DNA from 3 places in the Nonomuraea sp. 10N515B genome. Region 2 is predicted to be linked to each of the others. Evidence: riboswitches for the same ligand, from Rfam matches in the RefSeq annotation. Region 2 holds a riboswitch; each other region holds the start of a gene.
What was found. A riboswitch is a leader RNA that binds a small molecule or an ion and turns the genes downstream of it on or off. The one in region 2 is predicted to bind cyclic di-AMP.

Region 1: another riboswitch for cyclic di-AMP. It lies ahead of ACTWQA_RS39585 (CHAP domain-containing protein); the one in region 2 lies ahead of ACTWQA_RS05155 (hypothetical protein).
Region 3: another riboswitch for cyclic di-AMP. It lies ahead of ACTWQA_RS18240 (C40 family peptidase); the one in region 2 lies ahead of ACTWQA_RS05155 (hypothetical protein).

The regions. Positions count from the first base shown of each region.
Region 1 is NZ_JBQQBQ010000038.1:52,971-60,301, forward strand. Features, by position in the region: gene ACTWQA_RS39570 (ArsR/SmtB family transcription factor) at 1-245, opposite strand, end outside; gene ACTWQA_RS39575 (zinc-binding dehydrogenase) at 392-1,426, shown strand; gene ACTWQA_RS39580 (glycoside hydrolase family 25 protein) at 1,496-2,281, opposite strand; cyclic di-AMP (ydaO/yuaA leader) riboswitch at 2,293-2,411, opposite strand; cyclic di-AMP (ydaO/yuaA leader) riboswitch at 2,848-2,992, shown strand; gene ACTWQA_RS39585 (CHAP domain-containing protein) at 3,006-3,674, shown strand; gene ACTWQA_RS39590 (cation diffusion facilitator family transporter) at 3,754-4,665, opposite strand; gene ACTWQA_RS39595 (ArsR/SmtB family transcription factor) at 4,867-5,262, opposite strand; gene ACTWQA_RS39600 (DUF1918 domain-containing protein) at 5,414-5,608, shown strand; gene ACTWQA_RS39605 (hypothetical protein) at 5,815-7,331, shown strand, end outside.
Region 2 is NZ_JBQQBQ010000003.1:133,390-140,720, reverse strand. Features, by position in the region: gene ACTWQA_RS05180 (ABC transporter permease) at 1-26, shown strand, start outside; gene ACTWQA_RS05175 (TetR family transcriptional regulator) at 85-564, opposite strand; gene ACTWQA_RS05170 (hypothetical protein) at 619-786, shown strand; gene ACTWQA_RS05165 (rod shape-determining protein) at 866-1,855, opposite strand; gene ACTWQA_RS05160 (DUF5302 domain-containing protein) at 2,023-2,223, shown strand; cyclic di-AMP (ydaO/yuaA leader) riboswitch at 2,384-2,518, shown strand; gene ACTWQA_RS05155 (hypothetical protein) at 2,690-3,484, shown strand; gene ACTWQA_RS05150 (alpha/beta fold hydrolase) at 3,529-4,368, shown strand; gene ACTWQA_RS05145 (winged helix-turn-helix transcriptional regulator) at 4,405-4,731, opposite strand; gene ACTWQA_RS05140 (NAD(P)-dependent oxidoreductase) at 4,810-5,412, shown strand; gene ACTWQA_RS05135 (DUF4032 domain-containing protein) at 5,451-6,659, opposite strand; gene ACTWQA_RS05130 (DUF885 domain-containing protein) at 6,682-7,331, shown strand, end outside.
Region 3 is NZ_JBQQBQ010000011.1:25,691-33,021, reverse strand. Features, by position in the region: gene ACTWQA_RS18250 (LysR family transcriptional regulator) at 1-545, opposite strand, end outside; gene ACTWQA_RS18245 (class I SAM-dependent methyltransferase) at 617-1,369, shown strand; cyclic di-AMP (ydaO/yuaA leader) riboswitch at 1,656-1,812, shown strand; gene ACTWQA_RS18240 (C40 family peptidase) at 1,886-2,395, shown strand; gene ACTWQA_RS18235 (hypothetical protein) at 2,685-3,497, shown strand; gene ACTWQA_RS18230 (M48 family metallopeptidase) at 3,511-4,929, shown strand; gene ACTWQA_RS18225 (glycosyltransferase family 4 protein) at 4,926-6,011, shown strand; gene ACTWQA_RS18220 (carbohydrate ABC transporter permease) at 6,008-6,925, opposite strand; gene ACTWQA_RS18215 (carbohydrate ABC transporter permease) at 6,922-7,331, opposite strand, start outside.

The sequences.
Region 1 (7,331 bases), on a different contig from region 2:
ATGGGCTCGAGCGGCGCCGTATTGATGAAGTGGAATTTGTAGCGGCCTTCGCGGCGCGTCTCCACCAGGCCGGCGGCTTCCAAAACGTCCAGGTGCTGGGAGATCGCCTGCCGCGAGGAGCCGAGCTGATATTTCATCGCCAGGCGCGTACAGATTTCGAACAAGGTCTGCCCGTCCTTCTCGGTCAGCTCGTCGAGGATCTTGCGCCGGGTGGAGTCGACCAAGGCCTTGAACACGTCGCCCACGGACCCCACGATAGGCAAGTAGCGACTTGCATGTCAATGCGGGCGTCTTTAACGACAACGGACCTGGAGCAGACGCGCCGATCACGCGATCTCGGCCGACCCCGGGTACCTGTGACGACGGGAGAATCACGACGGGGGAGGCCCACATGCGAGCAACCTTGATCTATGGTGCCCGTGACGTGCGCGTGGAGGACGTCCCCGACCCGGAGATCCAGCACCCCACGGACGCCGTGGTGCGCGTGCTGCGCTCATGCATCTGCGGCAGCGACCTGTGGCCGTACGGGGCGAGGCCCGCCACCGAGCTGGGCGAACGCATCGGCCACGAGTTCCTCGGCGTGGTGGAGGACGTCGGCGCGGAGGTGTCCCGGCTGAAGACCGGCGACGTGGTGGTGGCGCCGTTCGTGTGGTCGGACAACACCTGCGACTTCTGCCGCGAGGGTCTGCAGACGTCATGCCGGCACGGCGGCTTCTGGGCGGCGGACGGCGTGGACGGCGGCCAGGGTGAGGCGGTACGCGTGCCGCAGGCCGAAGGCACCCTGGTCAAGCTGCCCGTCGGCGAGGATTCCCCGCTGCTGCCGTCCCTGCTCGCCCTGTCGGACGTGCTCCCCACCGGCCACCACTGCGCGGTGACGGCCGGCGTCGGGCCGCACACCTCGGTGACGGTGATCGGCGACGGCGCGGTCGGGCTGTGCGCGGTGCTCGCGGCCAAGCGGCTCGGCGCCGAGCGCATCATGCTCATGGGCCGGCACAAGGGCCGCACCGCTCTGGGGCGAGAGTTCGGCGCCACCGACGTCGTCGCCGAGCGGGGCGAGGAGGGCGTCGACCGGGTACGTGAGCTGACCGGAGGCGACGGCACCCACGCGGTGCTGGAGTGTGTCGGCACCAAAGAGGCGATCGTGACGGCTTTCGCCGTGGCCCGCGACGGCGGAGCGGTGAGCCGGGTCGGTGTGCCGCAGTATGAGCAGGTGCCGATGGGATTTGCCGAGTTCCTGCGCAACCTCACCCTGACCGGCGGGGTGGCGCCGGCTCGCGCGTACATCGAGGAGTTGCTTCCCGAGGTGCTCGACGGGACGATCGAGCCCGGCCGTGTCTTCGACCGCACGGTCGGCCTGGAGGACGTGCCGGACGGTTATCGGGCGATGGCCGCCCGCGAGGCGCTGAAGGTCCTCATCCGTCCCTGAGGACCTTGGGGGTGGCGAACGGTGAGACGCCACCCCCGGCGTCCTCGACCAGGGGCCGAGGGGAGGGTGTCAGACGGCGGGGCGGCCCAGGTCACGCAGCTCCTCGGGGGTCAGCGCGGAGACGTTCTCGTCGACCGGGACGTCGGTGTACTGGTGGATGGTCCACGACTTCCAGTCGGCGGGCGGGGTGAGCGCGCCCTTGGGCTTGCTGTAGTGGGCGACCCACAGCGGATACTCGGCCAGGCCCTTGCCGTAGGTGTCGGCGAAGTTCCAGCCGCTGTAGAACATCGGGGTGACCCCGGTCTTGGCCTTGACGTGCGACAACCACGCCTTCGCCCAGGCGTTGACCTCGCCGGCGGACTCGCCGTCGGTGGTCTCCAGGTCCAGGACCAGCAGGTCGCCCTGCTTGGCGGGCTGAGAGTTCACCACGGACAGGAAGTGCTCCGCCTCGGCGATGGGGTCGTTGCCGGGGTGGCCGTAGTGGTAGGCCCCGCGCACGATCTGCTTCTTGTCGAGCTCGCGCCAGTGCCTGGCGAACGAGGCGTCACGGAAGCTCGTGCCCTCGGTGGCCTTGATGATGCCGAACTGGGCCGAGCTCGCGCTCCAGTCGTACAGCGGCTCGTGGTTGGAGATGTCCAGGCCGAAGGCCAGGGATCGGGACGCGGGCTGAGCCTCGTGCACCGGACTGTGCTCAGGGGATGAGGCGATGGCTGTGCCGACCACACCGGTGAGGGCGGCGGTTGCGGCCAGGATCGCGCCACCGACGGCGAGGCTGAGCGTCTTGGTGGGAAGGTCGAGACGGTTCTTGAGGGACTTGAGGGAATGGACGACTGCGGCAAGCCGGGGCTTGGGCATGGGGTATTGACTCCTTGCTTCCATACCGCCTACCGGGCTAGCTGACGGGTTCGGGCGTGGAAGTGCCCTACGCGCGCAGAAAGATAGGGATCCCCGGCTCCGCGAGGCGCGGATTCGGCGGCCGAACGCCATCCCAGGGATCCCCTCGGGACGCGCGGTCCGGTCAACAAAACGGCAACGACGGTGACGACAGCTCGCCACAACGTATACCGCGATTACGCAAAAGGTATATATCTATCCACAGATAGCGCAAGCGGGGCCCAACGCATTCCCGTGAGGCCATGACCAGGCACGAAGCGCTCGCTATGACGGTTCATGGCCGGGCAGAGGTCGCCGTTGCCGGGCGCCTTCGGCAAACCCCGTCAACGGCCCGGAGTAGGTAAAGAATTTCGCCCCGATCGCCTATCTCGTAGGGCATTCTGTTGCCTGCTCCCTATCCTGGTTTGCATCTCTCTATGCCGTTCGCTTACCTTTAGGAATCAGGGCGTACGCCTGGCAGTGCCGCGTAACGTCCTCCGTATTGCCGAGACCGCGTCTCATCGGCATGGGCATTCGAGTCCGTGACCATGACGCGGCCGCCGAATTCGCGATCTGCGGAACCGGGGACCCACTTTGTCTGGGGTGAATCGGCGCGCTCGACACGAGCGCCCCGTAGGGCACTTCCACGCCCGAACCCGTCAGCTAACCCGGTAGGCGGCATGGAAGCTAGGAGCATTTTTCACCCATGGCCAAGAACGTCTTCGCTCGTGCCCTGACGTCCGCAAGCCTCTCCCTGGTCGCCGCCGGGATGACCGCGACGGTCGTCGCCGGATCCCCGGCCTTCGCCGCCGACCAGCAGTCCACGCAACCCGCGCGGTCCAACCTTCCCGCCTCCCAGGCCATCCCGCAGAAGGGTGCCGGCCAGGTGAGCGCGGACACCGTACTGAAGATCGCCGAGTCGCAGATCGGCGTGACGGAGAACGCCGCCGGCGGCGGCACCCCGTTCCACAGCTGGTACATGTCCTCCCCGCGGGCAGCCGAGACCGTCGCCCGCGACGGCGGCAGCCTGCAGGCCTACGCCAACGCCCCCTGGTGCGCCATGTTCATCTCCTGGGTCGGCGAGCAGGCCGGCGCCCGCCCCACGATGGGCTGGGACGCCTACACCGTCAGCTACGCCAAGTGGTTCCAGGCCAACAAGCACTGGGGCACCGAGGCCAAGCCCGGCGCCGTGGTCTTCTACGACTGGAACGGCCAGGGCACCGACGGCATCGACCACGTCGGCATGGTGAAGAAGGACAACGGCGACGGCACGATCACCGCGATCGAGGGCAACACCGGCAACGGCAAGGTCGAGCAGCGCATCCGGCCCAAGGCCCACGTCGTGGGCTACGGCTACCCCGAGTACAAGGCCTGACCCCAAGGCAGGTCGCCAGAAAGTAACGGGTGGTGCAGGAAAGACTCCTGCACCACCCGTTTTTTGCGCCCTTAACCACTCACCAGCCCAGTTCGTCGCATCCTTGATGATCGGTCGGCTCGACCTGCAGGGTGGCGTGGGCGATGTGATGGCGGCGCAGCAGCACGTCGCGGGCCCGGTCCAGGACGGCATGGTTGTCGTTCGGGTCGCTGGTGACCAGGTGGGCGGTGGCGACGTTCATGCCGGAGGTGAGCGTCCACAGGTGGAGGTCGTGGACGTCGCATACGCCGTCGATGGCGGACAGGTCGGTCGCGACCGCGGTGGCGTCGACGCCCTCCGGCACGTGCTGACCCAGCACGGCGAAGACCTGGCGGCCGAGGGAGACGGCGCGGACGGCGACGAACGCGCCGATGGCCAGGGCGACGAGGGTGTCCCAGACAGGCTGGCCGGTGGTGGCGACGAGCCAGCCGGCGACGATGACGCCGACCGAGCCGGCGGTGTCGGCCACGACCTCCAGGTAGGCGCCCTTCACGTTGAGGCTCTCGGCGGCGCCCGACCGCAGGAGGAGCAGGGCCACGACGTTGACGATCAGGCCGATCGCGCCGACGACGAGCATCGGCCCGGAGGACACCTCGGCCGTGCGGCCGATGCGGCTGATGGCCTCGATGACGACGTAGACGGCGACGCCGAGCATCATGGCCACGGCCAGCAACGAGGCGAACACCTCCGCCCGGTAGGAGCCGTAGCTGCGCCGGCCGGTGGTGTCGGGCCGGGTGGCGATGCGGGTGGCGACCAACGCGGCGCCGAGGGTGACCACGTCGGCCGCCATGTGCCCGGCGTCCGACAGCAGGGACAGCGATCCCGACAGCAGCCCGAAGGCGAGCTCGACGATGAAGAACAGGCCGATGAGCACGAAGGAGACGGCGAGCCGCCAGCGGTGGCGGCCGCCGGCGTGGCCATGTCCATGTCCGTGTCCGTGCCCGGCGCTCATCCGGTGACCTCGCCGTCTCGAGAGCCTGGATGCATGCGAACGCTGCCGGACAGGTCGAGCCGCACGTCGTCGGGCCGGTGGCGGGCGGGCCGGCCTGCGCTCTCAACTCCTGAATGGCTGTTCACATATGAACGATAGCGACATCTGTCACGGGCCTGTCAACACGACGGGCTGTCGGCCGCCGCCGAGCCGCATGCGAGCTCAGCCCTGCTTGCGCCCGTCGCGTTCAGGATGGATGGCCTGCGTGTGCTCGGTGTGCGCCACCGCCAGATCCAGCAGCATCCGGACATGCGCGTCGTCGAGCCGGTAGTAGGCCATCCGGCCGGCCCTCCGCACCGACACCACGCGATGTGCCCGAAGCAGTCGCAGCGCGTGTGAGGTGGCCGATTCGCTCAGCCCGCTCACCACGGCGAGATCGCAGACGCACAGCTCGCCCTCCAGCAGCGCCAGCAAGAGCCGCAACCGGCCGGGATCGGACAGCAGGCCGAACACATCCGCGGTGTCCGCCAGATCACCGTCCCCGGGCATGCGCGAGCGCACCACCGCGACCCGCTCGGCGTCCACCACCCGGGTGCTGCAGCTCTCAAGATCTGACACCTGGTTATTTGAAGAAGCCTTCATACGTCAACCTTAGGCCACGCCGGAGAAGATGCCGAGGCCCCGGATGCCGGCCTTCCCTCGGTGCTACGGCTGATGCAAGGTGGGGAGGAACCTCAAAGTTGTCCTTGTCCAGCTGAGAGGAGCCATCATGCAGGCGAACGTCGGTGACATTCTGCTCGTGCACGGCCACGTCGTCGGTCAGAAAGACAGGAAGGGCCAGATCATCGAGGTCCGCGGCGCCGGCGGCTCGCCGCCTTTCGTCGTCCGCTACGACGACGGGCACGAGCAGCTCGTCTTTCCGGGCCCGGACGCGGTGGTGATGCCGCCAGGCGACGCGTCCTGACGCCGCGGCAAGCCGCTCCCGCTCGGCGCTCACGTGCCTGGGTGATGGCCGCGGCTGCGTCCGTACCACTCCTGAGGGGCCTGCGGTTCTCCCGGAGGTTGGAGTTCCATTTCCGTGACGGTTTGACTACCGGTGAGGAAATATGGTCGTCTCGTGACCATTGTTTCTGATGGGATGAATTAGACCGGTCCGGGGGAGAAAGCTTCATGCCGCACGCCCTTCTGCGCGTGCTCGCTTCGACGTCCATCGCCGCCGCCGTCCTGGTGGCCGTGCCGCCCGCCGCCCAGGCCGAGGTGCGCACATCAGCGGGGACGGCCGTCACGGTCCGGCCGGTGCCCGCCGTCGAGGAGCCGCCGGCCGCCACGGTGACCGTTCCCACGCGGCCGTCGCTCGCGGTCCGGCCGGCGGTGAACGCGCAGGTGGGCCCCGCCGAACCCGAGGTGACCACGGCCGCGGGACCCGGGCTGATCAACCAGGTCACCGCCGCCGCCGCCGCCGTCCTGGAGGAGGAGGGCGTGGGCGGGCAGGTGCCGGACGTGCGGAAGATCCTTCCGGACACCGCGCAGGCCGAGACGCTGTCGCTGATCAAGCCGCTGGCCGCGGTGGTCAAGGTGTTCGACGGGCTCGGCAAGGCCGTGCCGGGGCTGACGTACCGGCTCTGCGTCCAGAGCGCCGAGGTGCCGGTGTCCTGCTCGATCCAGCAGCCCGTCGGCGTGCCCGCGGCCGCCGACGTCACCGGCGACGGCCTGCCCGACCTGGCCGCCGACCTGGTCCCGGCGGCCATGCCCGCAGAGGGCGCGGTCGGGCTGGGCTTCGCGGTCAAGCGGCTGACGCGGGAGAACCTCAAGGCGCAGGTCTGGGCGGAGTACGACGGCAAGGTTTCGGTCGGGTTCGACGGGCTGCGGCGCGGCTCGTCGCTGTCGGACTACGACTGGGGCACGTTCACCGTGGACCTGGCGGGTAAGCGGGTCAAGGCCTCGGTCCGGCGTAAGGATCCGGGCGCGTCCGCGGCCGTGATCGCGGGGCTGACCGGCCGCAGCGCGGTGAGCCTGCGTCAAACGCCGGCCACCGACAAGCTCACCGTGAGCGCCGCGCTCGACCCGCCCACACTCGACGTCACCGCCTCCGCGCCCGCCAAGCTGGAGGCGCTGGCCGTGACCGGACGCCAGTTCACCCAGGCCGTGCTCGACCGGATGCCCACCCGTGCCGAAGTGCGGCTGGCGGGCGGCGAGATCCGCTTCGCCGGCCCGTCGCCCGTCGCCCGCGCCCGGGTGCACCACTACACCTACCGCGACGGACGGCTGGCCAGGGCGGTGAGCGCCGAGCTCCGGAAGGTCCCGCCCACCCTCACCGCCAAGTACGCCGCCGGGAACGGCCGTCAGACCCTGTCGGTCGACTCGGGCCGCCCTCGCGCCGGCGCCGCGGAGTTGCTCTTCTTCGACAGGAACGCCGACAAGACCGTCCTGCGCGCCGAGCTGAGCGACCTGCCCGCCAAGGTGCGCCTGGTCAACAACCTGGCCGAGCATCGCGTCACGCACTCGACCAGCTCGCCCATCGGCAGGTTCGCGGTGGTGCTGCAGCGTAACGAGGGCGCGATCTCCAGCCCGCGTGGCGGCCATGTCACCATGATCAAGAACGGTGCCGCGGTCGGGGTGTCGGGGCTGCTGACGGGGCTGTCCGGATTCGAGGTCACGTACGGGGCCGCGCCGCACGTCCACCTGGA
Region 2 (7,331 bases):
CGACGGAGGCACTCTCCACGCCGTGACCCCCGCCCACCCGGGCACGCTCGGCCCTCGCCCGCCGCCCGGGCGCGGGCCGGCGTCCTATTCCGGCTGGAGGAGCTGGGCGGCCAGGGTCCCGTGGACCCACTCCTCCCACTGCTCGGGCCTCCAGCCGCGCTCCTCGACGAACTGCAGGTAGACCTCGGGACTGAGCAGCGTGTAGAGCACGTCGGCCGCGAACTCGGCCGAGACGCCAGCCCATGCTCCCGGCTTGGCCATGAGCGCGTCGGCCGCGGCCCGCTGCACCGTGTAGCGGGATCGATGTCGTACGACCAGAGCGCCCCCACCTCGGGGTCCATCGCCGCGGCCGTGCTCAGCACCTTCATGATCGGCGGCCATCGCCGCGTGGAACCACGGCCGGTCCATGGTCGCCACCGGCTCGTCGTCCCCGGCGATCGTGACGTCCACCAGCTCCTTCAGCGGCGAGCGTTTGTTGCCGAAGACGAAATAGATCGTCTGCACGGCCACGCCCGCTTTGTTCGCAATGTCCTGCAGGTTCGTGGTGCCGTACCCGTCGCGCACGAACAACTCCCGGCCGCCTGCAGGATCCGCCTGCGCGTCTCCCTGGCCTTCTGCGTGAGTTTGCCGACCCTCTTGACCACCCGCTTCACCGCCGACCCCGCCGCCACCGAAAAGGTGCTCGCCGCGCGGGCCGCCCTCATCGCCGTGCTCCGCGCCAAGATCTCCGGACCCTCGGAGGCCAAGCTGATCCGGATCGACGAACGGACCTGGGTCGACATCTAGCGCTGGGAATCCCCGGCCGACCTGGAGGCCGCGGCCGAGCTGGTCGACGAACGCTAGGTTCGCCGGGCCTGGCCCGGTGTCACCTGGCGCCGCCCCTGAGCTTGGCGATCAGTCCCAGGTCGTCCACGCAGTGTCCGAGGCCGAGCGCCACGGACTCCAGAGGCCGCTCCGCCCGGCGCACCGGCATGCACAAGGCGGTACGCATCCGCCGGCACAGCCCTCGCAGCAGTGCGCCACCCCCCACCAGCACCGCACCCCGTTCCCCGAGGTCGGCCACCAGTTCCGCCGGGCAGTCCTCCACGATCCCGACCGCCGCCCGCTCGATGGTCTCGACCGGCTGCCTGGTCGCCTCATAGATCAGTTGCACCGGGAGCGCCGCCGTGCGCTCCCTGCCGGTCTCCGCGTCCCTGCCGTGGACCAGCACCTGCCGGTCCAGAGGCTTCCACTCGGAGCCCGCGCGCCGCTTCGCCGCCTCCGCCTCGCCCTCGTCGATCAGCAGTCCGTGCTCGCGCTCGACCAGGCGGGCGATCGACCTGCTCATGGCATGGCCGCCGCCCGGGACCGTGCCAGAGGCGACCACGGCCCCGTAAGACAGCACCGCGATCCTGGCCGCGTCGCGCCCGATGTCGATGACCATCCACCCGGCGCAGTCCTTGACCGGCACGCCCGCGCCGAGCGCGGCCGCCAGCGCGTGCGGGATCAGCAGGATGTCCCGCGCCTCCGCCTCGAACGCCAGGTCCCGCAGTGCCGCCCGGTCGATCCGCGTGCACCCGTCGGGCAGCGCCAGGACCACACGGGGCCGGGCGAACGGATGCCCGTGCACTTTACGGACGAAATACCGGATCAGACGCCGGGTGAGCTCACCGTCGGCAGGCAGTCCGTCGCTGATCGGCCAGCACGTCTCGCCGAGGACGTCGACGGCCGCCGCGCCGTACCCGAGGACCTTGCCCGTCTCGGCGTGGCGTGCGACGGCCGAGGGCTCGTCCAGCACGATGCCCTTGCCCTTGACGTAGATCCGGGTGGACGCGGCCCCGAGATCCATCGCCAGGTCATGGCCGAGGACGCTCATTGCCGCTCCGGGGGGTTGGCTATCATGTCGCTTCTGCTTCCCCGGTGCGTACCAACGCAATACCAGGAACGGTTCGTCTTTGCCCAAGGCACGGCCTCAGCCCCGGTTTCGCGCCATAACCGCCGCCGTGCGAAGCTGTGATTGTCCCCAACACCATGGAGGTCCTCATGGCGGATACACCGGAGCCGGAAAACAGCGAAACTCCCGAGGACGAGATGAAGCGCAAGTTCCGCGAGGCGCTGGAGCGCAAGCGCAACCAGCACGCGGGCTCGGGCGAAGGTGGCAGGGGCGGTGACCCATCGAAGATCCACGGGGCGCACGGTCCGGCTGCGAGTAAAAGATCGTTCAGGCGCAAGAGCGGCGGCTGAGGCTGGGATTGCGAGGGGGTACGGCATGCCGTACCCCCTCTTTCTATGCCCGCGAACGCCAACCTCTGCCCGATTCGTCCCTTTACAGCCCTAGGTAGATCTTTCTGCAGATTCATGATGATTTGTTTGCGCGTGTCCGGAATACGTGGTTAAAGTGTGGGCCATTACCTAGCCGAATCCCGATAGATCGGGAACCGGGGACCCAACCCCTGGGGTGAATCCGGCCACGTGCCGGTAGGGCATCTCCACCGCCCGAACCCGTCAGCTAACCCGGTAGGCGTGATGGAGAGGACACCGCATTGATGTACGTACCCCCAGACAGCGTCGTGCCGGCCTCCGGTTGATCGGCCCTTTTCCCAGGCTCTTTTCGCGCTCCGCGTAGTAACCCCCGTTCGGCGTTCTGCCTTGCTACGCCCTTTTTTGGGAGCGCGTGTCCCTGACCCCTCGCAAAGGACCTCACTGCCCCATGTCTGCACGTTTTGGCCTGCGTTCCTGCGCCCTGTTCGCCACCTCCGCCACCACCGTTGTGGCCATCGCCTGCACGGCGGCCCACGCCGATTCCGACACCGAAGAGAAGATCCTGCTCAAGGGCTCTACCACGGCGTCCTATTACTGGGACGACGGATCCGGCCGCAACGGTGACACGGGCATGCCCGCCAGCGGCAAGCCCATGCAGAAAGGCCTGGCCGCCAGTCCGAGCTGGCCGCTGCTGACCGAGGGATATGTGGTCTACAAGGGCAAGAAGCTCCCCTTCTTCGTCGGTGACCGCGGCCCGGGCGTGCCTTCCAACCGTGGCATCATGCTCGACTTGGACGCCAAGACCTTCGCGGAGCTGACTGGCGGCAGGTTCAACCCCAATTCGCTCAGCGTGGACGGCGTCGGCGGCCAGGGTCACATCAAGATCGACTACGTCATCACCAAGTGGGGAGACGGCGTCGGCAAGAAGAACTACCCGGTCCCCTTCTCCACCGGCGCCTGGGGCAGGAAGGACACCAACCCGGCCAAGCCTCCGAAGGTCGTGGCCGAGGAGGAGCCTGCCGAGGTCAAGACCCCCGAGGCCAAGTCCGCCGAGGTCGAGCCCGCTGAGGAGCCCGCCGGCGGCAAGGCGGTGGCGGCTCCGGTTGGGCACCCCGTCACGCCCAAGACCGAGGCGGAGGAGTCGAGCGCCGTGAGCGGCGTCCTCCTCACGGGCGCCCTGGCCATGGCCGGGGGCGGCGTGGTGCTCGGCCACAAGCGCCTGCGCAGGCTTATCAAGCGCTGACTTTACGAGACGGAGACCAGAATGTCATTCTGGTCTCCGTGACCATGCGCGCAGCCGTCAACGGCATCGACATCGCCTACGAGACCTTCGGCTCACCGGCAGGACGACCCCTGCTCCTCATCATGGGGCTCGGCGCCCAGCTCATCCACTGGGACGAGGGGCTCTGCCGGCTCCTGGCGGAGCAGGGACACCACGTCGTACGGTTCGACAACCGCGACGCGGGCCTGTCCACGCACTTCCACGACCAGGGTGTCCCCCCAGCGGGGACGCCTGCGCCATACCTGCTCGACGACCTGGCCGACGACGCCGCCGGCCTCATGGAGGCACTCGGCTGGCCCGCCGCCCATGTGGTCGGCGCGTCGATGGGCGGGATGATCGCCCAGGCCCTGGCCATCCGGCATCCCGGACGGGTGCTGACCCTGACCTCGATCATGTCGACGCCGGGCCCCGAGGTCGCCCCGCCGACCGCGGCGGCGGCCGAGGTGCTGATGGCCACGCCGCCGGCCGACCGTGACGGCGTGCTGGAGCAGGCGCTGCGCACCTGGTCCGTCATCGGCTCGCCCGGCTACGACCTGGACCGCGAGCGGATCATCGCGATGGCCGGGATGGCCTACGACCGGTGCTTCGATCCTGCGGGCACGGCCAGGCAACTGGCCGCCATCATGGCCTCGGGCGGCCGGACGGAGCTGCTCGCCCAGGTGAAGGTGCGCACGCTGGTCCTGCACGGCGAGGCGGACCAGCTCATCCCCGTGGCGGGCGGCCAGGCCACGGCGGCGGCCATCCCCGGCGCCAGGCTGGTGACCTATCCCGGCATGGGCCACGACCTGCCACGCCCCCTCTGGCCCGACATCGTCACCGAGATCACCAAGCTCACCAGCGCCTGAACGCCCGGCGGCGGCCCGCACCGGCCTGCGTGCCGCTCAGGCCGACTTCTCGCGGCACCGGAGTATCTCGGTGATGTTCCGCTCGGCCCACTCGGCCACCGCTGCGATCGGTTCGTGCAGCGAGCGCCCGAGCTCCGTCAGTGTGTACTCGACCCGCGGTGGCACCTCGGCGAACACCTCCCGCGTGACGAGCCCGTCCTGCTCCATGGCCCGCAACGTCTGCGTCAGCACCTTGGGTGTGACCCCACCGATCTGTGCCCGCAGCTGGGTGAACCGCATCGGCCCGCCGATGAGGCTGAGCACGACCAGCACCGACCATTTGTCGCCGATCCGATCCAGAACCACCCGAGTCGGGCAATTCATATCGAAGACATTGCCGGTATCCATAAGGTACTTATAGCACGATGAAGTAACCAGTATCCAATGGATACTCTTGCTGCCATGAAGATCCTTCTCTTTGGCGCGACCGGCATGATCGGCCAGCGTATCGCCGCAGAGCTCACCGACCGCGGGCACGAGGTGACCGGCGTCAGCCGCTCGGGTCCCGTCAAGGGCGACGTTCACGACTCCGCCACTCTGGCCAAGGGCTATGACGCCGTCGTCTCCGCTATCAGCCCCCCGCGCGACGGCACCGAGCCGGAACCGCCCTTCGTCGCCGCCTATCGCGCGCTGATCGACGGCGTGCGCGTGGCCGGCGTGCGCCGCCTGATCGCCGTCGGCGGCGCCGGCAGCCTCCAGGTCGCTCCCGGGGTCGACCTGGTCGACACGCCCGAGTTCCCGGAGATCTACAAGAAAGAGGCACTGGCCGCGCGTGCCGTGCTGCGCCTCTTCCGCGAGGTGGAGGACCTGGACTGGACGTACATCTCGCCGGCCGCCGAGATCGCGCCCGGCGAGCGCACCGGGGTCTACCGCATCGGCGGCGATCAGCTGCTGGTGGACGCGGAGGGCCGCAGCTTCATCTCCGCCGAGGACTACGCGGTCGCTGTCGCGGACGAGCTGGAGAACGGCGCACATCCGCGCCGGCGCATCACGGTGGCCTACTGAACGAAGGCGTACTGAGCAGAGGCGTACTGAACGCCGGCCTACTGAGCGGCGTCCTCCGGCAGCAGCGCCTTCTCGTCGGGCTTGTGGACGAGCACGTTGTCCACATACGACTTCACGGCCGCCTCCAGCCCGACGTCGGCGCCCGCCTGCTCCGACAGATACCAGCGGTGGTCCAGAATCTCGTGGAACAGCTGCGCGGGCTCCAGCTTCCCGCGCAGCCTCGCGGGAATGGCCTCGACCGTCGGCTGGAACACCTCCGCCAGCCACTTGTGCGCCACGATGGCCTCGTCCTCGTGCCGCAGCCCCTTGGCCACCCGGAACCCGTCGAGGTCGTTGAGCAGCCGCCGCGCCTGGTTCTCCTCCACGTCGAGTCCGGTCAGCCGGAGCAACCGCCGCTGGTGGTGTCCGGCGTCGACGACCTTGGGCCGCACGATGAGCCGCCCGGTGCCGACCTTGCGCCGCACCATCATCTCGGCCACGTCGAAGCCCAGCAGGTTGAGCCGCCTGATCCGCTGCTCCACGCGGTGCCAGTCCACCTCCTCGATGATCTCGCTCTCGTTGATCTCGTCCCAGAGGCGGTGGTACCGGGTGACGACGTCCTCGGCGGTCTCCATGGGGTCGATGGACGGGTGCAGCAGCCCACCCGCCTCCAGGTCGAGCATCTCGCCGAAGATGTTGGTGTGCGCCGCGTCGATGTCGGCCAGCCGCTGGCCGTTGCTGATCATCGGGTGCATCTCGCCGGTCTCGGCGTCCACCAGGTACGCCGCGAACGCCCCCGCGTCTCTGCGGAACAACGTGTTGGACAGCGAGCAGTCGCCCCAGTAGAAGCCGTTCAGGTGCAGCCGCACCAGGAGCACGGCCAGGGCGTCGAGCAGCCGGGTGAGCGTGTCGGGGCGTAGCGTGCCCGACATGACGGCGCGGTAGGGCAGCGAGAACTGCAGGTGTCTGGTGATCAGCGCAGCGTCCAGGTCGTGCTCGCGGCCGGTGACGTACGCGACCGGCTCCACGGCCGGTGCGTCGAGCCGGGCCAGGTCCCACAACAACTGGTATTCGCGCTTGGCGTAGCGCTCACTGATCTCCTTGATCGCGTACACCTTGCCCGAGAGCCGGGCGAAGCGCACCACGTGCCGCGAGATGCCGCGCGGGAGATCGACGAGATGGTGCTGTGGCCAGTCAGCGAGTGGAACGTCCCAGGGGAGGCGAATAAGGTCGGGGTCACCGAGCGCGCCAGTCATCTGCAGGGGCATTTGCTCAGGATAAGGTGCACCGGTGGACGAGTTTCTCAAGTGGTACTTTTCCGACCGTCCCGTCGTCGCCAGCTTCCTGGGAGCCGACGGCTACGATCACACCCTCGGCGATTTCACCGCCTCTGCCTGGACCGCCCGCGAGAAGGAAGAGGTCCGCTGGCTCGAGCGCCTGTCGGCGACCGAGGCCGCCTCGCCCGACGACGCGATCGACAGAGATCTTGTCCTCTCGCAGCTGAGAGGCTCCATCGCGCTGGCGTCCTGGCCCGAGTGGCGCCGCGACCCCGCCGCCTACCTCTCGTCGATCTTCGGCTCCATGTACACGCCGTTCCAGCGGCGCCTCAGGCCCGAGCCCGAGCTGGTGTCGGCCGCGATCTCCCGGTTAGCGGAGGTTCCCGGCGTGCTGGCGGCCTGCCGGGCGAACCTCGACCCCGACCTGGCGGCCCCGCTGCTGATCCAGCGGGGTCTTGGCCAGGCCCGCACCGGTCGCAACTTCCTCACCAGGACGATCCCGGGCATGGTCGAGGACCCCGAGCTGCGGGCCAAGCTGGCGACCGCCGCCGAGCCGGCCGCCGAGGCGTTCGACCGGCTTGTCACGTTCCTCGAGTCCTTCCAGTGCGGCGGCACCTGGCGGATGGGGGAGCGGCTCTACTCCACGCTGCTGCGCGAGCGCGA
Region 3 (7,331 bases), on a different contig from region 2:
CTGACCGCCAGTGCGACCAGCAGCTCGTCCTCGTGCAGCGGTGTCAGCGCCACCCCGGGCATGCCCGCGGTTCCCGAAGGGCCGCTCATGTCCCAGGAGGTCAGGAGGGCGATGTCGGTCTCACCGTCCAGGACGGCGGCGCACCGGTCGTGTTCGCCGGAGCGGACCGTGAGGGAGAGCTCCACGTCCGGGTGCCTGGCCGCGAACGAACGGAACCGGTCGGGAAGGTAGCTGGTCGCGGCGCTCGGGAAGGCCGACACCCGGACCCGCCCCGCCTCCGCCGTCGCGAAGGCCCGCATCCGCGTTTCGAACAGCCTCAACCCCCGCAGCACCTCATCGGCCTGCTCCAGTGCCGCCCGCCCGGCGTCCGTCGGCCGGACGCCACGCGGCAGCCGTTCGAACAGCCGAACGCGGGTGTGCCGCTCCAGCGTGGCGATCTGCCGGGACACGGCGGGCTGCGTCATCGACAGCTCCTCGGCCGCCGCCGAGAACGATCCCAGCCTCCCCACCTCCACCAGCACCTTCAGCGACCACACATCAAGCATGCATAGAGCTTATGGCTTCCATGCCGAACCTGCAGTGGTGTGCATGGCTGCGAGCGGTCATGCTCGGTCGCATGGAGACAGAAACGGTGGACAACCACCAGTACGCGTGGCTGAGTCAGGTGCTTTCCCGGCAGCCGCAGCGGATCCTCGACGTCGGCTGCGGGCGGGGCGCGCTGGCCTCCGAGTTGATGCGGCGCGGTCACTTGGTCACCGCGATCGACATCTCGCCGGAGGCCGTCGGAGCGGCGCGGGCGGCCGGGGTGCCGGCGGTGCAGGCCGATGTCGTGACCTATCCCGACTCGGCCGACAACGACCCGGCGCTCGCGCGCCACTACGACGGTGGATCGTTGTTCGATGCGGTCGTCATGTCGCTCTCGCTGCACCACGTGCATCCGCTCCAGGCGGCGCTGGACCGCGTGCGGTCGCTGCTCCGGCCGGGCGGGCTGCTGGTGGTGGACGAGTTCGGGTGGGATTGGGCCGACCGGGCCGCAGCCACCTGGTTCTACGATGCCGGATCGTTGCTTGCCGCCGCGGGAGTGGCGGATGTCACCCGCGAGCCCGGCGGTCCCGGACGTGACCCGCTCGAGCGATGGCGCGAGGCGCATGGGGATCACGCCCCCGCGGACGTCATGCTCGCCGCCCTTGCCGAACGGTTCCAGGTCACGAGCATGCGGCAAGAACCGTACTTGTCGCGATATATCGGCGGAAAGGTGACGAATGGCAGCACCGACGTCCTCAACGAGCTATGGCGCATCGAACGGGACCGTATTGCCGCGGGAACGCTCCCGCCCACCGGCTTCAGGATGACGGCGCGAAGCATGTGACGAAAGTGACAATTGGGACCTTACACGACAGTGTGCCGCAGTTTGTGAGAAGGGTCACATTTCCATAACTGAACCTGGCGTTCCAACAGGGGTTTCGGACCTGACAGAACCAGTTGTTGGATCTTTACAACCTGACTGGCGCTTTGCCGATCCTTGACGTTTCGGCGTAGCTTCTGGCGTCGCAGCGACAAGCCATGTCGCCGCGAATCCGCATCGGTCCCCCGATGTGAGCCAGATAGAGATCCGCCGGTCGCCGCCGTACGTCCCCTTGTCGAACACGACACCGGACGGCGACCTGCCGAGTCCGTGCAGCCAGGAGCACGGAGCCGGGGAACCATCGATCCCTTCCCGGGATCAGGGGTGAATCGGCGCGTATCGCGCTGTAGGGCGACTTCCAGGCCCGAATCCGTCAGCTAACCCGGTAGGCGTTCGTGGAAGACCCAAGGAGAAATCCTGTCTACCTCCCCGCAGAACCCCCGTCTGTCCCGCATTGCCCTGAGTGGCGTAGCGCTCACCATGACCGTGACGGCCGGAGGTCTGATCCTCCATGCCCCGACGGCGCAGGCGGCGACGACCAGCGATTCAGCCGGTGCCTCCACGACCAAGGCCAATACGGCGGTTAGCTCCGCGACGTCGGCCAAGGCTCTCAGGATCGCCCGGCAGGAGGCGAAGGCCCTCAAGGCCGTCGCCGTGGCCAAGGACCAGATCGGTGACCCTTACCGGTACGGTGCCACGGGCCCTGGTTCGTTCGACTGCTCCGGCCTGACCCAGTACGCCTGGAAGAAGGCCGGTGTGAAGATCCCCCGCGTGGCGGCCAGCCAGTTCGCCGGCATCAGGAAGAAGGTCTCCTGGAAGAATCTCCAGCCAGGCGACCTGATGTTCTTCAGAGGGCTCGGTCACGTGGGCATCTACGTCGGCAACGGCAAGATGCTCCACTCCCCGCGGACAGGCGAGCGGGTGCGTATCGACAAGCTGAGCAGCTGGCGCAAGGCGTCTTTCGTCGGCGCTGTCCGTCCCGGCTTGTGAGGAAAGGGCTCCGATCCCATCGGGGCCCTTTCTCCATGCACACCCGCTTTTTGTTCTTCATGCACACCCTCTTTCTTGTACGGCGAGCCACCGTCCCCCACCCGCCGTACGGGGCTGATGGCCCTCCAGGGAGACGGTGTCTGATCCCTTCACAAGCGGGCCGCCGTTACGACGCGATGTGGGCCGCCTGCCGTGGCACATCGGGGCCCGGCGACGATCGGCCCGGTGACGGTCGGGCCCGGTGACGGTCGGGCCCGGCTATGATCCGGCCCGGCTACGATCGGACATCGTGTCCGAGCAGGTGAGTCGACGAGCCGTGGTGGCCGGACTCCTGCTCCTCGCCCCCGCCAGCGCCCCGGTCCCCGAGTCCCCCCTTCTTCCCCCGGAAGCACGTGATCTGTGGCGCGACGGCGTCGTCCTGGCCCGCGCAGGGCGTTCCCTCGTCGTCGGCCACCACACCCCGCCCGGCACGCTCGACGAGCTGGCGCGGCGGGCTGACACGGCGGGACGCCGGGTGTTGGACGTCCTCGGCAGGCCTGTGCGGCCGCTCGTCGTCGTGCCTGGGTCCGCCCGCGAGGCGGCAGGGCTGGCCGGGGTCGAGCGGGTCGACGGGCTGGCCGCGGTGGCCGACGGCGGCCGGGTGATCGTCGTCCCGGAGGTCTTCGCCAGGCTCAACTCCACGGGGAAGGACGTGGTGCTCGCGCACGAGCTCACCCACGTCGTGGCGGGCACCGGCGACCTGCCCGTCTGGCTCTACGAGGGGTTCGCCGACTACGTGGGCTACCGGGACGCGGGGCTGCCCGTGCGGACGGCCGCCGCCGAGCTGGCCGACGAGGTGCGGGCCGGGCGAGTGCCGAGCGAATTGCCCGGGCCTGCGGCGTTCGCGGCGGATGGCCGGGATCCCGTGCGGCTCGCACGGGCGTACCAGGAGGCGTGGCTGGCGTGTCGCTTCCTCGCCGACCGGTTCGGTGAGGAGACCCTGGTGAGGTTCTACCGTGATGCCCAGGCGTCCGGCGTCGATCGGGCGCTCTCCTCGCTGGGGCTGTCCGTGGCGACGCTGACGGCACGGTGGCGCGTGTACGTCCGGGAGCAGCTCACGTAAGAGGGGGAGGCCGATGAGCGAACGGCACGACACGGACGACGCAGGACCAGGGACGAGGAAGCCCCGAACCGAGGTCTCGACCGGCGATCCCACCGCCGTCGGCGACGCTCGGAGCCCGGGTGGCGGCGGCGACGGCGGCCGGGCCGTGGGCGGCGATCGGCGTGCCGGCAAGGGCGGGGCTCCGGATGCGGACGGGAGGCGGTTGCGGCGAGAGGCGGCGGTCGCGGCCGTGGCGCTGGGGGTGGTGATCCTGGCCGTGGCCGCCTTCGCCACCCCCTGGCGGGTGCTGGCCGGGGGCCCGCCCGACCCGGCCCGCGACTTCACCGCCGCCCAGATCGCCAGAGCGCAGGCGTTCGACGCGGCCACCACCCTCCCGAGCTACCTGTCACTGGCCCTGTCGATCATCATCGCGGGCCTCCTGGTGGCCACCCCGATCGGCGCGAAGGCCGTGGGCTGGCTGAGGGGCCCCTGGTGGCTGCGGGTGATCCTGGGCGTCGTCGTCATCACCGCGCTCACCGAGCTGATCCGCTGGCCGCTCGGGATGTGGTTCGAGACGCTGCTGCGCGCCTTCGGCCTGTCCACCCAGGACTGGGCGTCCTGGGCCGGCGACCGGCTCAAGAACATGGGCGTGCAGACGGCCATCCTCTGCCTGATGCTGGTCGTGCTCGTGGCCTTGGCCCGCAAGGTGCGGCGCTGGTGGATCCCGGCGGCCGTCGGGGCGTTCGCGCTGACAGTGGTGGCGTCGTTCGTGTATCCGGTGCTGTTCGAGCCGCTGTTCAACGACTTCAGGTCCATGCCGCAGGGCCCGCTGCGCACGAACCTGCTGGCCATGGCCGAACGCGACGGCGTGCCGGTTAAGGACGTGCTGGTGGCCGACGCCTCGCGCCGGACGACGGCGCTCAACGCCTACGTGTCCGGCTTCGGCGCCACGCGCCGCATCGTCGTCTACGACACGCTGCTCAAGGCCCCGCAGCCGGAGGTGGAGCTGGTCGTGGCGCACGAGCTGGGCCACGCCAAGGACAACGACGTGCTCACCGGTACGCTCATCGGCGGCCTGGGCGCCGGGCTGGGCGCCGTGCTGCTGTTCCTGGTGTTCGATCCGGTACGCCGCCGCACCGGCGTCACCTCGATCGCCGACCCTCGCGCGGTGGGCGCGGTGCTGGGCCTGATGACCCTGGGCTCACTGCTCCTGGGACCGGCGGAGAACCTGGTCAGCCGCCGCGTCGAGGCCCGGGCCGACGTCCACGCCCTCGACCTCACCAGAGATCCCGCCACATTCATAAAAATGCAGAAACGTCTGGCAGTAACCAATATTTCCGACTTGTCGCCGGATGCGGTGGAATATGTGCTCTATGCCTCCCATCCCACCAGCCCCGAGCGCATCGCCATGGCCCGCGCATGGGCGAAGCTGAACGGCATCCCGGTGCCGTGACCCATGTGGTCATCGTCACGAACGACTTCCCGCCCAGGCCGGGCGGCATCCAGTCGTTCGTGCACGGGCTCGCGCTGCGCACACCGGGAGTGGCCGTCTACGCACCCGCCTGGCCGGGCTGCGCCGAGTTCGACCGGCGGCAGCCGTTCCGGGTGGTGCGGCATCCGACACGGCTCATGCTGCCGACCCCGGCCGTGGCACGCCGCGCGGCCCGGCTGGTGGCCGAGCACGAGGCGGGCACCGTCGTGTTCGGGGCGGCGGCGCCGCTCGGCCTGCTCGCGCCGCACGTGCGCAGGGCGGGCGCGCGGCGCGTGGTGATGCTCACCCACGGCCACGAGGCGTCGTGGGCGAGCGCACCTGGCTTCCGCGCCGTGCTGCGCAGGATCGGCGAGCACGCCGACGTGGTCACGTATCTGGGGGAGTACACGCGGCGGCGGCTCGTCGCGGCCATCCCGCCGGCCAAGCTCGTACGGCTCGCGCCGGGCGTCGACGCCGGCCTGTTCCACCCCGGCACGCCCAAGGCCGAGCTGGGCCTGCAGGGCAGGCCGGTCGTGGCATGCGTGTCCCGGCTGGTGCCACGCAAGGGCCAGGACCAGCTCATCAGGGCCTGGCCCCGGGTGCTGCGGGCGGTGCCCGACGCCGTCCTGCTGCTGGTGGGCGGCGGACCCTACCGGCGCACGCTGGAGCGGCTGGCGGCCGGGGACGAGTCGATCAGGTTCACCGGTACGGTGCCGGCCGCGAGCCTGCCCGGCTATTACGCGGCCGCCGACGTGTTCGCGATGCCCTGCCGTACCCGGTGGGGCGGGGTGGACGTGGAAGGGCTCGGGATCGTGTTCCTGGAGGCGTCGGCCACCGGCCTGCCGGTGGTAGCCGGCGCGTCGGGCGGCGCCCCCGACGCGGTCAAGCACGGCGAGACCGGGCTCGTGGTGGACGGCACGGACCCGGAGGAGATCGCGCAGGCGATCGTCGAGCTGCTGAGTGACCCGGACAAGGCCCGCAAGATGGGCGCGGGCGGCCGCGACTGGATCGCCGGCGATTGGTCGTGGGACCACGTCGCGGCCCGCTTCCAGAGCCTCCTCTAACCTTTGGTGGAGCCGAGCGTGAGCCCGGCCACGAACTGCTTGTGCAACATCTGGAACACGATCAGCGTCGGCAGCGCCACCAGCATCGACCCGGCGGCCAGCAGGTTGTAGTCGGTGAAGAACTGGCCGCGCAGGTTGTTCAGCGCCGAGGTGACGGGCAGCTTGTCGCCCGACGACATCAGCACCAGCGCCCACAGGAAGTCGTTGTACATCCAGGTGAACTGCAGCGTGGACAGCGCCGCCAGCACCGGCCGGCACAGCGGCAACGTCAGCCGCCAGTAGCGTTTCCACACCCCGGCCCCGTCCACCAGCGCCGCCTCGCTGATCTCCTCGGGGATCGTGCGCATGAAGTTGGCCATGACGAAGACGCAGAAGCCGAACTGGAAGGCCACGTGGATGAGGATCAGCCCGAGGTAGGAGTCGTAGAGCGACTGCGAGTCCGACAGCCACGCGGGCAGCGGGATGAGCGTGTAGAGGGTGTAGAGCGGGGTGATGAGGACCTGCGGCGGCAGCAGGTTTCCGGCGGTGAACACGATCAGCAGCGTCTTGCGGCCGGGGATGCGCAGCCGTGCGATCGCGAACGCCGTGAACGACGCCATGAACAACGTGATCAGCACGCCGGGGATCACGATGATCAACGTGTTGAGGTAGTAGCGGGGCAGCTCGGCCTGGCTCCACGCCTGTCCGTAGTAGTCGAGCGTGAGGTGCTCGGGCAGTGAGAAGTAGCCGAGCCGGGCGGTCTCCTCGTACGGACGCAGCGACGCGTACACCGCCAAGACGAGCGGCAGCAGCCACCCCAGCGCCACCAGCACCAGGAACGCGTGCAGCAGGATCCGCAACGGCCGGACCGGCCGCCGTGACGGCGACCGCTGCGACTCGGCCGGGGGAGCGGCGGCCGGTGCGGTGAGCGTCATCGCTCCTCCCCCTTGAACAGCTGCGACAGGTACGTGACGATGAACCCCAGCGAGATCACCAGCAGCACCACGGCGATCGCCGAGCCGAACCCGATCCTGCTGGCCTCGCCCACGATGTTCTCGGTGACCAGCACGGACAGCAGTTCGAGCCCGTTCCTGCCCTTGTTGATGGCGTAGACGATGTCGAACGCCCGCAGCGCCTCGATCACCGTGATCACCAGCACGATCACGTTGATCGGCCGCAGCGTCGGGAACACCACGCGGAAGAACGCCTGCCGCTCGTTGGCCCCGTCGATGGCCGCCGCCTCCTTCAGTGCCGGATCGACCGCCTTCAGCCCCGCCAGATAGATGATCATGACGTAGCCGACGTGCCGCCACGCGGCCGCGACCACGACGACCCAGATGT